DNA from 2 places in the Staphylococcus sp. AC872 genome. Region 1 is predicted to be linked to the other one. Evidence: predicted binding sites of a transcription regulator. Region 1 holds the regulator's gene; the other holds the start of a gene.
The links. The regulator LexA, encoded in region 1, represses DNA repair genes until DNA is damaged. The targets are predictions, from matches to a motif close to CGAACATATGTTCG.
Positions count from the first base shown of each region.

Region 2: the regulator LexA is predicted to act here: its motif matches at 2,173-2,186, upstream of ACZ267_RS10930 (YolD-like family protein).

Region 1 is NZ_CEEDKW010000002.1:185,821-189,262, reverse strand. Features, by position in the region: gene ACZ267_RS03795 (CAP domain-containing protein) at 1-677, shown strand, start outside; gene lexA (transcriptional repressor LexA) at 870-1,493, opposite strand; gene sosA (DNA damage-induced cell division inhibitor SosA) at 1,636-1,869, shown strand; gene ACZ267_RS03780 (DUF896 domain-containing protein) at 2,055-2,291, shown strand; gene tkt (transketolase) at 2,425-3,442, shown strand, end outside.
Region 2 is NZ_CEEDKW010000008.1:11,535-14,976, reverse strand. Features, by position in the region: gene ACZ267_RS10940 (aldehyde dehydrogenase) at 1-947, shown strand, start outside; gene pglS (6-phosphogluconolactonase) at 991-2,019, opposite strand; gene ACZ267_RS10930 (YolD-like family protein) at 2,222-2,626, shown strand; gene ACZ267_RS10925 (hypothetical protein) at 2,701-2,871, opposite strand; gene ACZ267_RS10920 (C45 family autoproteolytic acyltransferase/hydolase) at 3,258-3,442, shown strand, end outside.

The sequences.
Region 1 (3,442 bases):
TAAACGGTATGTACACTAATCAAAACTTAATCTCTTCGCAATCTAAAATAAAATATGCGACCCCTAAAAATAAGGTGAGAGATCGTTTAGGTAAACCTATTGATGAAATGAAAAAAGGGAATAAGCGGTTTGAAATACAAAACGATGAATATGACGTCTTTCACAAAAAGCATATATATACTACTGTCTTCTATGATAAACATGAACAGAATGGTGTCACAGCGTTATATCAAGTAAGTGATGAAATGGAAAATAGACTTCAAGAGCAATATGGTGCACCTTCTAAATCCTTGGAAAAAAGCTTTGAATTACAAGATTTTGATATTGTTAATGCAGAGAGAAAACAAAGACAATTATCAACGTTAAGTTATTCTAAATCCATTTCTAATACTGCTAGAAAGCATAGCAAAGATATGGTGGAAAATAATTATTTTGATCATACAGATTTAAAGAGGAAATCACCATTTGATCGATTGAAAGCAGATCACCATGACTTTAATGCCGCAGGTGAGAATCTAGCCTATGGACAACAAAATAGTATATACGCTCACGAAGGACTAATGAATTCATTAGGGCACAGAAAAAATATACTAAATGATAGCTTCTCAACTTTAGGCGTCGGCGTTGATTTTAATGATCAACGACAACCATATTGGACCGAAAATTATACTGGTTAATCGTTTAAAACAATATATGTTGGGGTACTAATTAGTTGTAAGGAAGTAGATAGAATGTCAACTAAATCAAAACAACAACCTGATATCTTAGAAAAAGTAAAAGAAGTTTTGAACAAGAATCAAAATAAAAAGGATTAGGCATGATGCCTAATCCTTTTTATATATATAGGGGGTTATGAGGATAAAATATGATTACATTTCTCTATATAAACCGATTACTTTTCCAACTACAATAACATTTTCTAAATAAATTGGATCCATCGTACTATTTTCGGGTTGCAATCTATAACGGTTCTTTTCTTTATAAAATCTTTTAACTGTCGCTTCATCGTCTTCTGTCATCGCAACAATAATATCGCCATTTTCTGCGATTGTTTGACTACGAACGATAACTTTATCGCCATCAAGAATACCCGCTTCAATCATACTGTCTCCAACAACATTTAAAATAAAAATATCGCTATTATGTGTGGAAGTTAAATGTTCAGGCAATGGAAAATATTCTTCAATATTTTCAACAGCAGTAATTGGAATACCTGCAGTTACTTTACCGATTACAGGAACATGAATTGTTTCTTCCATACTAATATTATCATTTAATTGTTCGCTAACAATTTCAATTGCTCTAGGTTTAGTAGGGTCACGTTTAATATAGCCTTTTTCTTCTAATCTTGATAAGTGACCATGAACAGTTGAACTTGAAGCCAATCCTACTGCTTCACCAATTTCTCGAACACTTGGTGGATACCCTTTTGATTGAACAATCTGCTTAATGTAATCATATATTTCACTTTGTCTTTTCGTTAATTCTCTCATATATAGGCACTCCCTAGTTTTATTTAAGTTTATTATAGCATCTCTAATAGTAAATAACAAACGTTTGTTCGTTAAAGTGTTGACATGGAACATCTGTTCTGTTAAATTATAAATACAAACAAACGTTCTAGGAGTGAGATTCATGTTAACAAAACAAACAAAGACATTTTTAACATATATAGCAGTATTTTTAGTATCTTGCCTTATCTTTTTAGTATTCTTCTTAAGTGTTAATCAAAGCGCACATTCAGAACAAACGTACGAAATGACAGATCATGAAATTCATCAGAATGCTAACCAAAATGAACATCAAACACCTAATAATAACGGGAACAGCGAACATAAATCTGGGTCTATGTTCGCATTAGCCCACTAAACACTAAAATAGAATAAAAAAGTAAAAGTGAGCGTAACGATTTGGTTATGCTCATTTTTTTGTTATATTCTATGGAAGGTTTATAAACGCTATATTATTATAAGAATATAAAAATATATGATATAAGGTTAGAAATTAACTATGGATATAATTGAACAATAATTGATATGAAAGTAGGAATTTGAATGTCTAAAAATGATTTAAATATTGATAGAATTAATGAATTAGCTAAAAAGAAGAAAGAACAAGGTTTAACCAACGAAGAAGCCAAAGAGCAATCTAAGTTGAGAAAACAATATCTTGATTCATTTATAGAAGGGTTCAAAAAGCAATTAGAAAACACTAAAGTGATAGATCCAGAGGGTACTGATGTTACTCCTGAAAAATTAAAGAAAATTCAACAGAATAAGAAAGAAAAATAAGCGTGAAATTTTATCATTTTAGATTTATTTTAATAGAAAAACTGAGGGATTTTTCAGATTTTTCTTTATGAATTTATATTAAAATAAGTTATAATTAATTTGAGGTATTATTTGAAGAAGGGAAGAAAATATAATGTTTAATAAAGAAGATCAATTAGCAATCGATACGATTCGTGCTTTAAGTATCGATACAATAGAAAAAGCCAATTCAGGTCACCCTGGTTTACCAATGGGTGCAGCACCAATGGCATACACACTATGGACAAGACACCTAAATTTTAATCCCCAATCTAAAGATTATTTTAACAGAGATAGATTTGTATTATCTGCTGGACATGGTTCGGCGTTATTATATAGCTTATTACATGTATCTGGTAGCTTAGAAATGGATGAACTAAAACAATTTAGACAATGGGATTCTAAAACACCAGGTCATCCAGAATTCAGACATACTGATGGTGTAGAAGTAACAACGGGTCCACTAGGTCAAGGTTTTGCAATGTCTGTAGGTATGGCATTAGCAGAAAGTTATTTAGCAGGTAAATTTAATAAAGAAAATTACAATGTAGTTGATCATTATACGTATGTACTTGCGTCAGATGGCGACTTAATGGAAGGTATTTCACATGAGGCAGCTTCATTTGCCGGCCATAACCAATTAGACAAATTAATCGTTTTATATGATTCAAATGATATTTCATTAGATGGTGATTTAGACAAAGCATTTTCTGAAAAAACACAATCACGTTTTGAATCATATGGATGGAATTACATCTTAGTTAAAGATGGCAATGACTTAGAAGAAATAGATAACGCAATTAATAAAGCTAAATCTCAACAAGGACCAACTATTATTGAAGTTAAAACAGTCATTGGATTTGGATCTCCAAACAAATCAGGTACTAACGGTGTACATGGTGCGCCATTAGGTGAAGATGAACGTAAATTAACATTAGAAGCATACGGTTTAGATCCTGAAAAACGTTTTAATGTACCGCAAGAAGTGTACGATATTTTCAACTCTACAATGTTGAAACGTGCTAATGAGCATGAAGAAAATTGGAAAAATAAAGTTGAAGAATATAGTAAAGCTTATCCAGAATTAGCTGAAGAGTTCAAATTAGCAATAAGTGGTAAATTACCACAAAACT
Region 2 (3,442 bases), on a different contig from region 1:
ATGTATCTTCAGTCATTCGTAAAATTGTTGAAGATGTTTATAAACCTGACTATATTGCTGTAGTTGAAGGTGGTATTGAAGAAACAGACCACCTTATTCACTTACCGTTCGATTATATGTTCTTCACTGGTAGCGACAAAGTAGGTAAAATCGTTTATCAAGCCGCAAGTGAAAACCTCGTTCCTGTAACACTTGAATTAGGTGGTAAATCTCCTGTAATTATCGATGAAACAGCTAATTTAAAAGTAGCTAGTGAGAGAATTGCTTTTGGTAAATTTACAAACGCAGGACAAACTTGTGTTGCTCCAGATTATATTTTAGTAGACCGAAAAGTAAAAGATGATTTTATCAAAGCATTAAAACAAACTCTAAATGAATTTTATGGTAAGACCATTCAATCTAGTCCTGATTATGGCAGAATTGTAAATCATAAGCATTTTAATCGCTTAAATGATTTACTACAACACCATAAAGAGAATGTCATTTTTGGTGGTCATAGTGATGAATCCGATTTATTCATCGAACCCACTATTATTGATGATATTCAAACTTCAGATTTAATTATGGAAGAAGAAATCTTTGGTCCATTATTACCAATCATCAGTTATGATCAATTTGATGAAGCTTTCGAAATAATCCAGTCTCGCCCTAAACCTTTGAGCCTTTATTTATTTAGTGAAGATGAAAATTCAACGCACCGTGTGCTTAACGAACTTGCCTTTGGTGGTGGTGCTATTAACGATACATTGATGCACCTAGCAAATCCTAATTTACCTTTTGGCGGTGTAGGTCTATCGGGTATCGGTAATTATCACGGCAAATACTCATTTGATACATTTTCTCATGATAAATCATATACTTTTAAATCGACACGCTTAGAGTCGAGCCTATTTTTCCCACCTTATAAAGGTAAATTTAAGTATATTAAAGCATTTTTCAAAAATTAAAAAAATAAATCCCTTAAGCAATATCGCTTAAGGGATTTATTTTTTAGAACATGACACAAACACCTTCTGGTGCCTGAGTTGATTGATCTTTTAACGTCAATGTGCCTTTTTCTTTATCTCTTTCAAATACCGTTAATTTAGATTGGCCTTCTTGATGTGCACAAACTAAGTAATCATCTGATTCTGTGATATTAAAATCTCGTGGGAATTCATCACCACTTTTGACAATATCAACCAATTCAAGTTTAGCCCCATTTTCTAAGACTTTGTAAATTGCAATGCTATCATGACCACGATTACTTACATATAAGAACTGTTGGTCATGCGATAAATGTACTGCTGCAAGTTTAGTTGCACCATCAAAATGTTCTGGAATTGTTAAATGACGTTCTAATTCTTTAAAACGACCATCTTCATATTTAGTCACGCTAACAATATTTGATAATTCATGTACGACATATGCATATTTTCCATTTTCATGAAATGCAATATGACGCGTACCATCAGCTGCATTAAATTCTGAAACAGCATGTTCTTTCAAACCATTTTCACTAAATGTGTATGACACAAGTCGATCTGTACCTAAATCAGCTGCTACTACATATTGACCATCTGGTGTCTCGTTTAAAAAATGCACATGAGGATGTTCTTGTCTTTCATGAGGTCCAAGTGGATAGTCATGCGCTAGCTCCTGAATCAATCTCTCTATTTCACCAGTAGTCGGATTTAATTGATAAATTCGAGCTAATCCTGCACCATAAATTGCTTCAAATAGAAACTCACCATTTGTTGATACTTGAACATAACATCCTGTTCCCTTTTGAGAAGCCAAACATTTATTGATTAATGTTAATTCGCCATTTTCTGCTATTCTAAAACTTGCGACACCACAATTGTCTCCTTCTTTTGTAATAGCATATAGAAAATGATTATTTCTTGTTACATACGTTGATGCTTCTAGTTGGTAACCAGTCGCCACTTCAACTATTTGCCCATTTTGTTCGTCTAAATCAAATTGATAAATCCCTTGTCCATTCTTCTTCGTATATGAACCAATATAACCTTTAGTCATTTCGTCAACGCCTCCTTATCACTTACCTCTATTCTATTAAATTTATATATATAAAGACAAACGTTTGGGTATGATTTTAGTTATAAACCTCTATACTTAAATTTTATATCTTGATAACCACACATGATTCTAGCGAAATACCACTTGCAAAACAGAACGTATGTTCGTATAATAAAAGTATAAATATTGAGGTGATTGAAAGATGATTAAGGATTTAAATAATAATCAGTTGGACTATCGAAATATTCCGCGCAACCAATTGAATAGAAATATTCCAAAAGGCCGTGGCATGGTTAAATGGGCACCATTTGCTACCTTACCTGAACAATTTGAAACGATTCATCAATATATCATCGATCAAAATAAGGTTGATCGTCCTGTGCTTTCCGACGATCAATTATCTGATTTGAATTTTCGTTTACATCAGTCCTTGCAGTTAAATCAACCAGTAGTCGTACAGTATTATGATGATGGATACTTTAAATCTATCGAACTTAATATTGAACGTATTGATGCTATAACTTTTGAAGTTGAAGGATATCCATCTCATTCTTCTGATAAATTCAAACTTTCTTTATTAGACATTGTACGTATTTCCCCTACTTAATTTCTTTTAAAGCAAATAAAAAAGCCACTGATGACGATTTCATCAGTGACGCTTTCATTAATTTAATCTTTAAATTAATTATTATTTTCGATATCTGAAACGATTTCTTTAGTTTTTCTTTCGATATCTTCAAAGTCTTTTTTGAAAATATAAGCAAATGCAACTACACCTACACCTACAACAACTGTAGTGATAGCTACTAAACTAAATACAAATTTAAATAAACCTTTAATAAAGTTCCACATTAAAATTCACCTCTATATTTTATATGCATATCTACAATACATTATGATAGCATATTTATCGTTATCAATAAATACATACCCTTTTTACTATTTTTATAAGCTCACTTTATAAAAATTTTTATGATAAGATGTAACTATAAAAAAGACGACTGATTTATTCATCAGCCGTCAGTGCAATATTATAATTATTTGTGCCACCAATTATAAATTGCGCCTTTTATATAATCATATTTACTACGCATGATATCACCCCAAAATAAATTATTTCTCAATGCTATCAGTAACTAATTACAATTTTATTATATATATAATTACATAAAATAACAATTAATGTAACATTAACATTATATTACAAAGTGTAAATTTTGAATAAGGAGTACTTTCATATGCAAAACGTTCAATCTGAAATTATGTGCTATAGAGGTTCACATTATGATTTAGGTATACACACTGCCAAATGGTTAAAACAAACTGACCTCTTAAAAAACAGAGAAAAAGAATGGAAAAAGCGAATTCCTAGATTTGATATAGATGTTAACGAAACACATTCTATTTTTCAAACGTATGCACC